DNA from 2 places in the Agrobacterium salinitolerans genome. Region 1 is predicted to be linked to the other one. Evidence: riboswitches for the same ligand, from Rfam matches in the RefSeq annotation. Region 1 holds a riboswitch; the other holds the start of a gene.
The links. Region 1 has a riboswitch for S-adenosylmethionine ahead of metA (homoserine O-acetyltransferase MetA). Riboswitches for the same ligand answer to the same signal wherever they lie in the genome.
Positions count from the first base shown of each region.

Region 2: another riboswitch for S-adenosylmethionine. It lies ahead of O9X91_RS01815 (O-succinylhomoserine sulfhydrylase); the one in region 1 lies ahead of metA (homoserine O-acetyltransferase MetA).

Region 1 is NZ_JAPZLN010000001.1:1,604,139-1,612,028, reverse strand. Features, by position in the region: gene ispG (flavodoxin-dependent (E)-4-hydroxy-3-methylbut-2-enyl-diphosphate synthase) at 1-1,183, shown strand, start outside; gene O9X91_RS07735 (YiaD family glycine zipper/OmpA-like lipoprotein) at 1,250-1,912, shown strand; gene O9X91_RS07730 (polyprenyl synthetase family protein) at 1,943-2,857, opposite strand; gene mtgA (monofunctional biosynthetic peptidoglycan transglycosylase) at 3,095-3,742, shown strand; gene O9X91_RS07720 (aldose epimerase family protein) at 3,758-4,777, opposite strand; gene metA (homoserine O-acetyltransferase MetA) at 4,851-5,777, opposite strand; SAM riboswitch at 5,861-5,937, opposite strand; gene O9X91_RS07710 (thiamine diphosphokinase) at 6,027-6,680, shown strand; gene O9X91_RS07705 (ABC-F family ATP-binding cassette domain-containing protein) at 6,685-7,890, shown strand, end outside.
Region 2 is NZ_JAPZLN010000001.1:381,587-389,476, reverse strand. Features, by position in the region: gene O9X91_RS01835 (aspartate aminotransferase family protein) at 1-323, shown strand, start outside; gene argF (ornithine carbamoyltransferase) at 381-1,298, shown strand; gene O9X91_RS01825 (Hsp33 family molecular chaperone) at 1,541-2,530, shown strand; gene apaG (Co2+/Mg2+ efflux protein ApaG) at 2,585-2,977, opposite strand; gene O9X91_RS01815 (O-succinylhomoserine sulfhydrylase) at 3,210-4,394, opposite strand; SAM riboswitch at 4,438-4,516, opposite strand; gene O9X91_RS01810 (2'-deoxycytidine 5'-triphosphate deaminase) at 4,590-5,687, shown strand; tRNA gene O9X91_RS01805 (tRNA-Gly) at 5,744-5,817, shown strand; gene aqpZ (aquaporin Z) at 5,947-6,672, shown strand; gene O9X91_RS01795 (hypothetical protein) at 6,725-7,018, shown strand; gene O9X91_RS01790 (glycosyltransferase family 2 protein) at 7,224-7,890, opposite strand, start outside.

The DNA of each region.
Region 1 (7,890 bases):
CATCGTCGGTGGCGGCGCGCCCGTCGTCGTGCAGTCGATGACCAATACCGATACGGCGGATATCGACGCCACGGTCAGCCAAGTGGCGGCGTTGTTCCGCGCCGGTTCGGAAATCGTGCGCATCACCGTCGACCGCGACGAGAGTGCGGCCGCGGTGCCGAAAATCCGCGAGCGGTTGCTGCGTCTTGGGCTTGATGTGCCGCTTGTTGGCGATTTCCATTATATCGGCCACAAGCTTCTCGCCGATCACCCTGCCTGTGCCGAGGCGCTGGCCAAATACCGCATCAATCCGGGCAATGTCGGCTTCAAGGACAAGAAGGACAAGCAGTTCGGCGAGATCGTGGAAATGGCGATCCGTTACGACAAGCCGGTGCGAATCGGCGTCAACTGGGGCTCGCTCGATCAGGAATTGCTGACGACCCTGATGGACAGGAACAAGGAGCAAGGCTTCCCTCTCTCCGCCCGTCAGGTAACGCGAGAAGCGATCGTTCAGTCGGCGCTGATTTCCGCCGAGCTTGCCGAAGAAATCGGCCTGCCGCGCAACCGCATCATCCTGTCGGCCAAGGTCAGCCAGGTGCAGGACCTGATCGCCGTTTATTCCATGCTGTCGGAACGCTCCGACCACGCCCTGCATCTCGGCCTGACCGAAGCGGGCATGGGTTCGAAAGGCATCGTCGCCTCGTCCGCCGCCATGGGTTACGTGCTTCAGCATGGCATCGGCGATACGATCCGCGTTTCGCTGACGCCGGAGCCGAATGGCGACCGCACCCGCGAGGTCCAGGTGGCGCAGGAACTGCTGCAGGTCATGGGCTTTCGGCAGTTCATTCCGGTCGTTGCGGCATGTCCTGGCTGCGGGCGCACCACGTCTACCGTGTTTCAGGAACTGGCCCAGAACATCCAGAACGACATTCGCAAAAACATGCCGATATGGCGGGAAAAATATCCCGGGGTCGAGGCGCTCAACGTTGCCGTCATGGGCTGCATCGTCAATGGGCCCGGCGAAAGCAAACATGCCGATATTGGCATTTCGCTGCCCGGAACCGGCGAAAGCCCGGCAGCGCCCGTCTTTATTGATGGCGAAAAGGCGCTGACCCTGCGTGGTCCCAACATCGCCGCCGATTTTGAAGCGCTTGTGATCGATTACATCGAAAAGCGTTTTGGCCGGAAAGATGCGGCGGAGTAAAGAGTAGCGTGAAAAGGCCGGAATTCCATTGTCATACCTCCTGAACCTCTCGGAGCATCAAAACACATGATCAAAAAAATCGCGATCGTCGCCCTTTGCGGGACCTATCTTTCCGCCTGCACCACCACCGATCCCTATACGGGTGAGCAGAAGATTTCGAACACGGCGGGCGGCGCCGGCATCGGCGCCGTGGTCGGTGCTCTGGGTGGTCTGGCTGTCGGCGGTTCGCCGACCGGTCGCCGCAATGCAGCGCTCATCGGTGCGGGCATCGGCGCGCTCGCCGGCGGCGCCATCGGCAATTACATGGATGGCCAGGAAGCAGAGCTTCGCGCCCAGCTTCAGGGAACCGGTGTTTCGGTTACCCGCCGTGGCGACAGCATCGTTCTCAACATGCCGTCGAACATCACCTTCGCGACGGACCAGGATCAGGTCATCCCGCCATTCTATCAGACGCTCGATTCTGTCGCCATCGTGCTTAACAAGTTCAACCGCACGCTCATCGACATCAACGGCCATACCGATTCTACCGGCAGCGCCGGTTACAATCAGGGCCTTTCGGAACGTCGTGCTGCGTCGGTCGCCAATTATCTCGGCGCGCGCGGCGTCGACCAGCGCCGTATTTCGACGCTCGGCTTCGGCCCGTCGCAGCCGATCGCCTCGAACGCAACGCCGGATGGCCGCGCCCAGAACCGTCGCGTCGAAGTGCTGATTTCGCCGCTCAAGGGCTGATTGGGTGATGAAAAGCTGAGTGGAAGCCGCTCAGCTTTTTCGTTCAGCGATGAATCTGGCGGCCGCGATGAGAATTGCGGCCTTTTCGCCATAAGGGGCCAAGAGTTCGCTGGCTTCCGCCACCTGCTCCTGCAGTTTGCGACGTGCCCAGTCTTCGCCGCGCAACGCCACAAGCGTTCCCTTGCCGCGAGCGGCATCCTTTCCGGTGGCCTTACCCATGGTGGCGGCGTCGGCCGTCAAATCCAGAAGGTCGTCGGCAAGCTGGAAGGCGAGGCCGATCTTTTCGCCGAAGAGACGCAGCCTTTGCCTTTCGGAAATGTCGCTGCCAGCAACAATTGCGCCCGCTTCACAGGCAAAACGTAACAGTGCGCCGGTTTTCATAGCCTGCAATGTAGTGACGCCGGCTTCATCGGGTGCCTTCTTTTCCGCAGCGAGATCGAGCGCCTGGCCGCCAGCCATACCGCCTATGCCCGCTGCGCGGGCAAGCGAAAGCACGAGCGCGGCCTTGCGTTCCGCGGCTAGCGGATTGTCATCCGAGGCGATGATGTCGAAGGCAAGCGTCAGCAGGCTGTCACCCGCGAGAATAGCGGTTGCCTCATCGAATTTGCGATGCACCGTCGGCTGGCCGCGGCGCAGGTCGTCATCGTCCATGGCCGGCAGATCGTCATGAACCAACGAATAACAATGGAGGCATTCCAGTGCCGCGCCGACATAAAGGGCGGCTTCGGCATTCCCGCCCGCAAGGGCAGCACTTTCGATGACGAGGAAGGGCCGCAGGCGTTTACCGCCGTTCAGCACGCCATGGCGCATGGCGTCGAGCAGGTTTTGCGGGCGCGTGATCTCATCCGCGCGGGCGTCGCCGGAAAGCAGGCGGCCAAGCAGGGCTTCGGTTTTTGCCGCGTTTTCGCGCAGTCTCGTTTCGAAATTCGTCATCTGAGCGTCCATGCGCGCTCTTTGGCATGCCGGACGAATGCAGGCAAACCTTTTCGTGATTCCGGGGTCGCAACGGTGTCACCGGACTCGCCTTCAAGGCGGCAATGGACTATGAAAGGCTTCAATTGGCGTGGGGCGCGGGGACGGATATTGAGCAGTACGCCTGAAAGCGACGCAGAATATGCCGTGCTGGCGGAAGACCGAAGCAGGCAGAAGGTGGATTTTCGCACGTTGGCAAAGCGTATCGTCATGACCATGCTGGTTTTGCTGATTCTGCCCTATCTGTTGATTCCGGTTTATGCGTTGCCATTCATCCGGCCTGTTTCGACGCTGATGCTGACCGATATGGTCACTCTGCAGGGTTATGATAGACGCTGGGTGCCGCTTGAGGATATTTCGCCGCGCCTCGTGCAATCCGTGATGATGTCCGAGGACGGGCAATTCTGTTTCCATGGCGGCGTGGACTGGAACCAGATGCAATCCGTGGTCAGCGATGCGCTTGAGGGGGCTTCCACCCGCGGCGCCAGCACTATTCCGATGCAGACGGCGAAGAATCTGTTCTTATGGAACGGCCGCTCGTTTTTGCGCAAGGGGCTGGAATTGCCGCTGGCGATTGCCGCCGATTTCGTGTGGTCGAAAAAGCGGATGATGGAGATTTATCTCAACGTTGCGGAATGGGGGCCGGGAATTTACGGTATCGAGGCTGCCGCCCAGCACCATTTCAAGGTGCCGGCCGCAAAACTCAGCTCCCGTCAGGCGGCGCTGCTGGCTGTGTCATTACCCAATCCAATCGACCGCGTCGCCAGCAAGCCGGGACGCGGGCTGCAACGGCTTGCTAGCCTCATCGAACGGCGCGCCCGCGCCTCCGGCGGCTACGTCGGCTGCGTGCTGGATTGATCCCGGCGTGCCGCTTCAGCCTTTCTTGAAAATATAATCGGTTTCCTGTCGCAGGGTTTCGCCTGGCCGCAGGATGGCGTGCGGGAAATCCGCGTGGTTGACGGCGTCCGGCCATATCTGCGTTTCCAGGCAGAAACCGGCAAAGGGGCCATAGCGACGGCCATCGAGGCCGGGAACCGGAACATCCAGTTTGAAGGCCGAATAAAACTGCACACCGGGTTCGGTGGTGTGAACTTCAAGGGCGATATCGGAGGCCGACGAATAGGCGCGGGCGACCTTGCGCTTGGCGCGGCGCTCTGGCGAGAGGCAGAAATTATGGTCGTAGAGAACCTGCTCTCCATTCTCCTTGCGCCGCATCGGTGTCGGGTGGCGCAGGTCGAAGACGGTGCCTTCGACGGAGCGGATTTCGCCCGTCGGTATCTGCTTGTCGTTGGTGGGCAGGTAAAAATCAGCCGCGATGCTGATCTCATGCCCAAGTGCGGTGTCTGCGCCATCGAGATTGAAGTAGGAATGCTGGCAGACATTGGCGATGGTCGGCTGGTCGGTCACCGTTTCATAGACCACCGAAAGCACGCCGCCGTCGAGGATCGTATAGGTGGCCGTGACCGTGCAATTGCCGGGATAACCGGCGCGGCCATCGGGGTCGATAATCTGCAGAACCACATGGCTTTCGCCATGTTCCATCAGCATCCAGTTGCGTTTGCCCATGCCGTCGCTACCGCCATGCAGGTGGCTTACGCCCTTTTCATTGAGCTCCAGCTGGTATTCGTGCCCGTCGATCGAGAACCGGCCGTCGCCAATACGGTTGGCGTTGCGGCCGGGGGTGGCGCCGAAATAGGAGGAATATTTATAGTCCTCGAACTTGTCGAAGCCGAGCACGAGGGGCGGCTGGTGGCCTTCAAGACGCAGATCCTGAATAACGGCGCCCCAGCTGATGATCTTGGCCGTCAGCCCGCCTTTCGAGATGGTGACGCGTTCGACTTTTTCGCCGGTCGCCGTGAAACCGAAATTCTCCCGCACCGCCGCGTCGCTCATAACGTCATTCTCCCGATTGCCATGAATTGCCGGCGGACGTTGCGTCATTTTCCGGCAATTCGCAATCCGCAATTTACGCAGCGAGTTTGCCGATGGATTCGAGATCGTAGGGCGTCGTCTGGTATATTTCGTTGATCCAGTTGCCGAAAAACAGATGGGCATGGCTGCGCCAACGGTTGAGCGGGGCTAGTTCCGGATCATTGTGCGGAAAATAATCATGCGGCAGCTTGATGGGAACGCCGGAATTCACGTCACGGAAATATTCGTCGGACAATGAGGTCGAATCATATTCGACATGATTGAACATATAGAGACGGTTGCCTGCCTTTTCATGCACCAGACACACGCCCATTTCCTCAGATTCCATCAGGATTTCGAGGTCGGGGTGTTTTTCGATATCGGCGCGCCTAACTTCCGTCCAGCGTGATACCGGAACCTGAAAATCGTCCGAAAAGCCGTTGAGGTAGATCGAGGAGGGGCAAAGGTTGCGGTGGCGATAGACCCCGAAAGCTTTTTCCTTCAGCTCGTATTTCGGCACTCCATGGAAATGATAGATGGCGGCCATCGCGCCCCAGCAGACGTTGAGGGTCGAATGAACATTGGTGCGGGTCCATTCGAATATCTTCTGCATTTCATTCCAATAGGTGACGTCCTCATATTCCAGCAGCTCAATCGGCGCGCCGGTGATGATGAAACCGTCGAACTTGCGGTGACGCACTTCTTCCCACGTCTCGTAGAAGGAGAGGAGATGTTCTTCCGGCGTGTTCTTGGCGCGATGGCCGCCGATGCGGATGAGCGACAATTCCACCTGCAGCGGCGAGGCGCCGACGAGGCGCGCCATCTGGATTTCGGTCTTGATCTTGTTCGGCATGAGGTTGAGAAGCCCGATCTGGAGCGGGCGGATATCCTGCCGGATGGCCGCCGTTTCGGTCATGACCCGCACGCCCTCATGAACGAGGGTCTCAAAGGCGGGAAGCGTATCGGGAATCTTGATCGGCATGTCGAACTCTCTTTTCCGGGTCGCGTAAAGAACGTTGCGAAAACAAAAAAACCGGCAGCGAAATCGCGACCGGTCCCAGGAAATTGCCCTTTTCCTCGACCCTTTAGCGACTTCTTTAAAGTGGCTGCAAGCCGGTCGGCAAATCACCACTGAGGGGTTTCATAATCCCGAAGCCGGCGAAAATCAATATAGGCTGATTTCATCGGGTTTCTGCTTTCCATTTTCGGCCGAGGTGCGGTAAGGCAGGGCATGAACAAAGAGCGCTTCACCATTCTGCTTGGCGGCGATGTCACGGTTACCGGTCGTCTGAAAGAGGCGGTCGCGGACAGCCGTGTGATTGCGGCCGATGGCGGCATGCGCCATGCCGGGCCGCTTGGCCTTGTGCCCGAGCTGTGGGTTGGGGATTTCGATTCCGCCAATGAAGAGCTGCTCAACGCCTGGCCCGATGTGACGCGGCAACCCTATCCGGCGGCAAAGGCAGTGACAGATGGTGAGATCGCGGTCTCCGAGGCACTGTCGCGCGGCGCGCATTCGCTGCTGCTGGTGGGCGCGCTTGGCGGCGCACGAAGCGACCATGCTCTGCAACACCTTCTTTATGCCGTAGCGCTTGCGGAGCGCGGTTTCGAGGTGACGCTGACCTCTGGTGAGGAAGAGGCGAGGCCGCTGCTTGCCGGTTCGCTCGCCATTGATCTGCCGCCCGCTTCGCTGTTTTCGGTTGCCGGATTTACCGCCCTTGAGGGGCTCGATATCGGCAATGTGCGTTATCCGTTGAAGGATTTCGCGCTTGCTTTCGGTTCGTCCCGCACTATTTCCAATGTCGCGAATGGCGGCCCCGTGCATTTCTCGCTGAAAAGCGGAAAAGCCATCGTGCTCGCCCGCCCTTATGACCTGACCGGAGCCTGACGCCTTGGCACCCCCAATTTTGAAACTCGACGATATCAAGCTGACCTTCGGCGTGACCCCGCTGCTCGACGGCGCCAATCTCCAGGTGGAACCCGGCGATCGCATCTGCCTTGTCGGGCGCAACGGTTCCGGTAAGTCCACCCTGATGAAGATCGCCGCGGGTCTCGTCGAGGCGCAGTCGGGCGAGGTTTTCCGGCACCCCGCCGCCACCATTCGTTATCTGGAACAGGCACCGGATTTTGCCGGTTACGCCACCGTCCAGGCCTATGCGGAAGCGGGGTTAGGACCGGGTGACGATCCCTATCGCGTCACCTATCTTCTCGAACATCTGGGCCTTACCGGACAGGAAAATCCGGAGAGCCTCTCAGGCGGCGAGGCGCGCCGTGCGGCACTTGCCCGCGTCATGGCGCCTGAGCCGGATATTTTGATGCTGGACGAGCCGACCAACCATCTCGATCTTCCCACCATCGAATGGCTTGAAAGCGAGCTGCAGCAGACGCGCAGTGCGCTGGTGCTGATCTCGCACGACCGGCGCTTTCTGGAGAAGGTCTCGACCTCGACCGTGTGGCTCGATCGTGGCCAGTCCCGCCGTCTCAATCGTGGCTTTGCCCATTTCGAGGAATGGCGCGACAAGGTTCTGGAAGAGGAAGAGCTGGAGCAGCACAAGCTCGGCAAGGCCATTGAGCGCGAAGAACACTGGATGCGTTATGGCGTGACCGCAAGGCGCAAGCGCAACATGCGCCGTGTCGGCGAGCTTCAGGCGATGCGTGCGGAATATCGCGGCCACAAGGGGCCGCAGGGCACGGTGCAGGCGACCGTTACCGAAGGGCGTGAATCCGGCAAACTGGTCATCGAGGCCGAGGCCATCACCAAGGCTTACGGCGAGCGCGTGATCGTCGCGCCCTTTTCGCTGCGCGTCCATCGCGGCGATTGCATCGGCTTCGTCGGCCCGAACGGCGCCGGTAAAACCACGCTTCTGAAGATGCTCACCGGCCAGCTGGAGCCCGATAGCGGCACGGTGAAGCTTGGCACCAATCTGGAGATTGCGACGCTCGACCAGAAGCGCGAGGATCTCAATCCCAACGATACGCTCGCGCATTATCTGACCGATGGCCGCGGCGAAAATCTGCTGGTTAGCGGCGAATTGAAGCATGTGACGGGCTATATGAAGGACTTTCTGTTCCAGCCGGAACAGGCCCGCACGCCGATC
Region 2 (7,890 bases), 1.2 Mb from region 1:
TCCTCTCCGAGGGCTTCCTGGAAAAGGTTCGTGATGTCGCGCTGGTTTTCCGTCAGGGCCTTGCTTCGCTGAAAGATCGTTATCCCGATGTCATCGAGGAGATTCGCGGCGAAGGCCTGCTTCTCGGCATCAAGGCGAAGGTTCCCTCGGGTGAGCTGTTGCAGGCCATGCGCGCCGAGCATCTGCTGGGTGTGCCGGCGGGCGACAACGTCATCCGTCTTTTGCCGCCGCTCGTCACCACGGCGGAAGAGGCCCGCGAGGGCTTGGCGCGCGTGGAAGCGGCCGCCGCTTCACTGACAGTGAAACAGGCAAAGATCGCCTGAGGAAACAATAAATAGCGGGCCTCTTCCCCGAGGCTCGCGAGCATGGGACAGTTTGAAATGGCTTCACCTAAACATTTTCTCGACCTGTCGGCCGTCAGCTCGCAGGATCTGCGGGCAATTCTTGACGATGCCCGCGCACGCAAGGCCGCCACCAAGGCCGGAACGGCGGAAAAGCCGCTAGCTGGCAAGATGCTGGCAATGATCTTCGAAAAGCCGTCCACCCGCACGCGCGTCTCCTTCGATGTCGGTATGCGCCAGCTCGGCGGCGAGACGCTTTTCCTCTCTGGTACGGAAATGCAGCTCGGTCGCGCCGAAACGATCGGTGACACGGCCAAGGTGCTGTCGCGCTACGTCGACGCCATCATGATCCGCACGACGGATCATTCGCGCCTGCTGGAGCTTGCCGAACATGCGACGGTACCGGTCATCAACGCCCTGACGGATGACACGCACCCCTGTCAGATCATGGCGGATATCATGACCTTCGAAGAACATCGCGGCCCAGTCAAAGGCAAGACCATTGCCTGGACAGGTGACGGCAATAACGTCCTGCATTCCTTTGTGGAAGGCTCGGCCCGTTTCGGTTACCGCATGACGATGGCCGTACCGATGGGCTCCGAACCGCATGACAAGTTCCTGAACTGGGCGCGCAATAATGGCGGCGAGATCATGCTGTGCCACGACGCTGACAAGGCCGTTGCGGGTGCGGACTGTGTCGTCACCGATACCTGGGTGTCCATGAACCAGGAACACAAGGCGCGCGGCCACAACATTTTCCAGCCCTATCAAGTCAATGAAGCTCTGATGGCCAAGGCGGAAAAAGATGCGCTGTTCATGCATTGCCTGCCGGCCCATCGCGGAGAGGAAGTAACGGATGCCGTGATCGACGGTCCGCAATCCGTCGTCTTCGACGAGGCGGAAAACCGCCTCCACGCGCAGAAGTCCATCATCGCATGGTGCATGGGCGTCATTTGATGAGCAGTCGCCCGGCCTGACACGCGTCACGCCGGGTGCTTGAACTTGACCGTATAGATTACCATCTGTGGGACTTCGAAGAGGCTCGTCGGTTTTGCTGGCGGGCCATCATCACGATTTGCACGTTTTTCCCCGGAAGCGGTTTCTCTTCCCGGGTCTCTGTGCGACAAGCGAAAAAAGCACATTTCGAAAGCCGGACTTTTGGACGGTAGCGGCGCCACGGCTGCGCCAAGGAGTATGACATGGCAGATGTAACGGTTGAACTGGACGATCTCGATTTTGCTGGCGACGATAAGGTAGTGCCCTTTCAGGTCGAAGGTCTGGATGTGCGCGGTCGCGCCGTGCAGGTGGGTCCGCTGTTGAACGCCATTCTCGAGCGGCATGACTATCCCCCGACGGTCGCCCGCCTGCTGGCGGAAGCGACCGTTCTGACGGCGCTGATCGGCACCTCGCTCAAATTTTCCGGCAAGCTCACGCTTCAGACCAAGGGCGATGGTCCGGTCGATCTTCTGGTCGCGGATTTCACCGCGCCGGAAAGCATGCGCGCTTATGCCCGTTTCGATGAGGAACGGCTGGCGGCGGCGGTTGCGGAAGGTGCAACCTCGCCGGAGCAATTGCTCGGCAACGGCATTCTGGCCTTCACGATCGATCAGGGTGCGGGCATGCAGCCCTATCAGGGCATTGTGCCGCTCGATGGCTCCTCGCTGGAAGACATTGCCGGCGTCTATTTCCGCCAGTCGGAACAGCTTCCCACCCGCGTGCGGCTGGGCGTTGCCGAGTTCTTCGACCGTGATGGCGAAGGCAAGCCGCGTCATGGCTGGCGTGCGGGCGGCGTTATCGCGCAGTTCCTGCCGCAGGCGCCCGAACGGCTGCGTATGCGTGACCTGCATGGCGGTGACGGCGATGAAAGCGGTCACGAGGTGCAGGAGGACGATGCCTGGACGGAAGCCGTCACGCTGTTGAACACGGTGGATACCGACGAACTGACCGATCCACAGGTGCCGGTGGAACGCCTGCTTTTCAGGCTTTTCCATGAGAGTGGCGTGCGCATCTATGATCCGCAGGCGGTTTTCGACCGTTGCAGCTGCTCGCGGGACAAGATCAAGGGTGTGCTGTCAGGCTTCACTGCCGAGGAGATCAAGGCGAGCGAGGAAGACGGCGCTATCGCCGTGACCTGCGAGTTCTGCTCCACCACCTATCGCTACGATGTCAGCGAATTTGAAAATGCCTGAATAGAAAGCCGCGCCCTATAAAGAGTGCGGCTTTTTCATTTGCCGGGCGCGTGGTCAGTTCAGAACCCGCATCAGACCCGGTGAATCCAGCGAAAAGGCGGGTATGGTGACGTTGAACACCTCGCCATTTTCCGTTTCCATTTCATAATGGCCGAACATCAGGCCGGAAGGTGTATCCAGCGGGCAGCCGGAGGAATATTCGTAGCTGTCGCCCGGTTTCAGATGCGGCTTCTCACCCACGACGCCCGGTCCATAGACCTCATCCACCTGACCGTTCTGATCGGTGATGTGCCAGTAGCGATTGACGAGGGTGACCGGAATATCGGAATTGTTCGCGATCACGACTTTGTAGCCCCAGACGTAACGATCGTCATCCGGGTCGGATTGTTCCTCGAGATAATACGGATCGACCGTTACCTCGATATCCCTTGTCAGAGCACGATACATACGCGCCACACCTCGATATTATGCCTGCCGCCGTATCCTACACTATAGGCTCTGGCTATCGTCAAGAAAATGAATGACTTGACGGGCAGGAGGCGTCTCCTGATGCGCTTTTTTCCACCGTTAGGGATAACGGTAAAGGTAAATATTGGTTGCCTGATGCGGTCTTTCGGGCTGGACAGGCGAACCATGGCCCGACACGCGGTCAGGCCATGGCGACTTGCCGATTGAATTCTCAGGCCGAAACGGCCGCAAGACCCTTTGCCAGATCCTCCAGGAGATCGTCGGTATCCTCGATGCCGCAGGAAAGGCGCAGAGTGCCGCCGGAAATGCCGAGCTCGGCGCGCGCCTCGTCAGTGAGGTTCTTGTGCGTCGTCGTGCCGGGGTGGGTGATGAGGCTCTTGGCGTCGCCGAGATTGTTTGAAATCTTCACGATCTCAAGCGCGTTCTGCAGCTTGAAGGCCGCTTCCTTGCCGCCCTTCAGTTCGAAAGCCACAAGCGTCGAACCGCCCGACATCTGCCGGGCGATAATGTCCGCCTGCGGGTGATCGGCGCGGCCGGGATAGATGACCTTGGCGACCTTGTCGTTCTCCGCGAGAAAATCGGCGATTTTGCCGGCATTGGCCGTCTGCTGTTTGACGCGCAGCGGCAGCGTCTCGATACCTTTCAGAAGCGTCCAGGCATTGAAAGGCGACATGGCCGGGCCGGTATGGCGGAAATAATCCTGCAGTTCTTCTTCGATCCATTTCTTGTCGGAAAGGATCACGCCGCCAAGGCAGCGACCCTGACCGTCAATATGCTTGGTTGCCGAATACACGACGATATGCGCGCCGAGTTCGAGCGGCTTCTGGAAAAGCGGCGTCGCAAAGACGTTGTCGACCACCACTTTCGCGCCGATCTGGTTGGCGAGTTTCGCCACACCGGCAATATCAACCACTTCGAGCGTCGGGTTGGTTGGGCTTTCGAGGAAGAACAGCTTGGTGTTCGGCTGGATCGCCTTTTCCCAGTTGCCGAGATCGCGTCCGTCGATCAGCGTGCATTCGATGCCGTATTTCGGCGCAAGCGTCTCGACCACCCAGCGGCAGGAGCCGAAGAGGGCGCGTGCGGCAACGATGTGATCGCCGGCGCGTAGCTGGCACATGATGGCGGCGGTGACGGCGGCCATGCCCGAGGCAAGCGCGCGGGCGTCTTCAGCGCCTTCCAGCAGGCACATGCGTTTTTCGAACATGTCATTGGTAGGGCTCGCATAGCGGGCGTAGATGAAACCGTCTGTTTCGCCCTTGAAGCGCGCTTCGGCGGCCTCGGAGTTTTCGTAGACGAAACCCTGGGTCAGATAGATTGCTTCCGACGTTTCACCATACGGTGAGCGTAGCGTACCGCCGTGAACCAGCTGGGTTGCCGGGCGCCATTTATTGCTCATGTGATCCCCTTCAAAACAAAAAAACCGGCCGCAAAAGCAGACCGGTTCCTAGCACCCGGTCTTTTTAGCCACTTGTTTAACGTGGCTGCAAGCCGACCGGCCAAATCACCACGGGATAAGCTTGCCATACTGCCGTTATCGGCTTGCGTCAATGCTTTCCTTTTGGTTTTGTCGCCGTAAAAAGGAATGACAACCATGACCAGAACCACGGGCATTTTGGCGGATGGCGCAATCCGGGCGCTGTTTGCGGGCGGCAAGCTGAAGAGCGAGGCCGATCTCGATGCTGATCAGGTCCAGCCCGCCAGCCTCGATCTCAGGCTCGGCTCGAAGGCCTATCGCGTGCGCGCCAGCTTCATGCCCGGTCCGGGAACCCAGGTGATCGACAAGCTCAATCGTCTGAGCCTGCACGAGATCGATCTCACCCAGGGCGCGGTGCTGGAAACCGGCTGCGTTTATATCGTCCCCTTGATGGAAAGCCTCGCGCTGCCGGCGGACATGTCGGCGTCGGCCAATCCGAAAAGCTCTACCGGCCGCCTCGATATCTTCACCCGCGTCATGACTGACGGCGCGCAGGAATTCGACAAGATACCGGCGGGTTATGCCGGCCCGCTCTATCTGGAAATCAGCCCGCGCACCTTCCCGATCGTCGTGCGACGCGGCTCGCGCCTGTCGCAGATCCGCTTCCGCACCGGCCATTCGCTGCTCAACGAAAGTGAACTGCTGAAGCTGCACGAGACGGAAATGCTGGTCGCCAGCGACACGCCCAACGTGACCGGCGGCGGCATCGCGCTTTCGATCGACCTCAAGGGTTTCGGCGAAAACGGACTGATCGGTTATCGCGGCAAACATCACACGGCGGTGGTGGATGTCGACAAGAAGGCCCAGCATGACGTTCTCGATTTCTGGGAGCCGCTCTACGCGCGCGGCCGCGCCGAACTGATCCTCGACCCGGACGAATTCTATATCCTCGTCTCGCGCGAAGCTGTCCACGTTCCGCCGCTCTATGCGGCTGAAATGACGCCCTTCGACCCGCTGGTAGGCGAATTCCGTGTGCACTACGCCGGCTTCTTCGATCCGGGCTTCGGCCATGCGCAGGCGGGCGGCACCGGCAGCCGCGCCGTGCTCGAAGTGCGCAGCCACGAAGTGCCCTTCATCCTCGAACACGGGCAGATCGTCGGTCGGCTTGTTTACGAGCATATGCTGGAAAAACCGGAAGGCCTCTACGGAACCGGCCTCGGCTCCAACTATCAGGCCCAAGGACTGAAGCTCTCCAAGCATTTCCGCGCCGAATAACGAACCCGGCGGGTGCTTGACACCCGCTGCGAACTATCCGATGTCTTATGCGCGGTGCGGGTGTAGCTCAATGGTAGAGCAGCAGCTTCCCAAGCTGAATACGAGGGTTCGATTCCCTTCACCCGCTCCAATTCCACCCCAGCAAATAATAGGCCTCTTGCCGCCGTTACATTCGCGGACCGAGCGAATATGTGATTTAGCTTGACTACAATTAAATTGCACGTAATAGTTGATGCGGTCGTAACATAGGGGAAGTGTTATGAGTCGCAAACTTCTTTCGGAATTTCTGGGAACCTTTTGGCTCGTGTTCGGGGGATGCGGCAGTGCGGTTTTTGCCGCAGCCTTTCCAGAGCTCGGCATCGGCTTCCTTGGCGTCGCTTTCGCTTTCGGTCTGACGGTTCTGACCATGGCCTATGCGGTAGGCGGCATTTCGGGCGGTCACTTCAATCCGGCCGTTTCAGTCGGCCTCACCGTTGCGGGTAAATTCCCGGCGGCGAGCCTCTTGCCTTACATCGTGGGGCAGGTTCTGGGGGCGATCGTCGCAGCTGCGGCGCTTTATGTCATCTTCACCGGCAAGGCGGGGGCTGACATTGGCGGTTTTGCCGCCAATGGTTATGGCGAACACTCGCCGGGTGGATATTCTCTCGTATCGGCGCTGCTGATCGAAGTCATCCTGACGGCGTTTTTCGTGATCGTTATTTTGGGTTCGACACATGGCAGGGTTCCGGTCGGCTTCGCGCCGATCGCCATCGGTCTTGCCCTTACCCTTATTCATCTGATTTCCATTCCGGTCACCAACACATCTGTCAATCCGGCCCGCTCCACGGGACAGGCATTGTTCGTTGGCGGATGGGCGCTGCAGCAGCTCTGGCTGTTCTGGCTCGCTCCGATCCTCGGCGGCGCCATCGGAGCCGCGATCTGGAAAATCTTCGGCGAGGAAGAGAAGGCCGGCCATGCCGGTTCGGTTCAACCTGCCCAGACATGAATAAGAGGCTTTGTTTCCTCGAATGGTCGGGGAAACGACTGAGGAGGATGACATGGATCTTGCTTCGATATTGGCCCAGATCGTCGGCGGTGCGGTAGGTGGCACGGCGGGCGGAAAGATAGTGAAGGACTCCGATCTTGGTTCGCTCGGCAATCTGATTGCGGGCGCCATCGGCGGACTCGGCGGCGGAACTGTGCTCGGTTCGCTGCTCGGCGCGGCGGGAGACGCGGCAGCCGGTGGCGTGGATATCGGCGCTCTCGCCGGCCAGCTGGTTGGCGGCGGTGTCGGCGGTCTGATCGTGCAGATCATCGTCGGCCTGATTAAGAACAAGCTCGTTGCCAAGTAGAGCGGTTCGGTCGCCTTCAAGATGAAATGAAGGACCTTGCCGAAGGAGGAGCTTTGTTCGGCAAGGAACGGCTCGCGTTATCGATGACGGCGGTAACGTAAGGCCTGAGGCGGCTTTGCTGGCAGCGGCAATGTGATAGGAGCCGTGAGCCGCCGTTACTCGAAACAAGTATCTCGATTGTTTTGGTTCTATCGAAGATACCGGATCATGAGGTATTTTTGACGGCTGGCGCGTGTGGCGTCTTGTTCCATGCAAAGGGTTTGGTCTTGAGTTCCACCACGGCCCGCCAGGCCGCGATGGACAGCATCAGCCAATATGCGGGCATTGCCAGCCACCGCCTTCCGACATGCCGTCTTTCATAGGCGATCATTCTGCTGCGGCCCATCAGGACGAAGATCGTGTAGCTTCCGACGATATTCAGCACATCGATAAAAAACAGAAGACCCTGCCAGGAGAGCAACAGGTCGGCGCCATTTTCCCGAAGAGCGATGGTCATGAATGCCAGCGAAACGAAGAGCAGGGGGTGCGCCAGCGACGACAGAAGCATACCTCCGATCAGCAGTTGAAAGACCACATAGGCAAACCATCCCATGCCGCGCGCGGTCGCAAAGGGCGCACGGGTCATCACCAGCCAGCTTTGCAGCCAGCCCTTGTACCAGCGTGTTCGCTGGTTCAGCCACACGGATAGTGAGGTCGGCGCATCCTCCAGCGTCTGTCGCCGGATAACGCCGCAACGATAACCCAGCCGATGCAGCCGGAGGCCGAGATCGGCGTCTTCCGTTACATTATAGGGGTCCCAGGCGCCAGCCTTCCGCAGCACGGCGGTCCGGAAATGATTGGAGGTGCCGCCAAGCGGCAGCGGCAAGCCATGT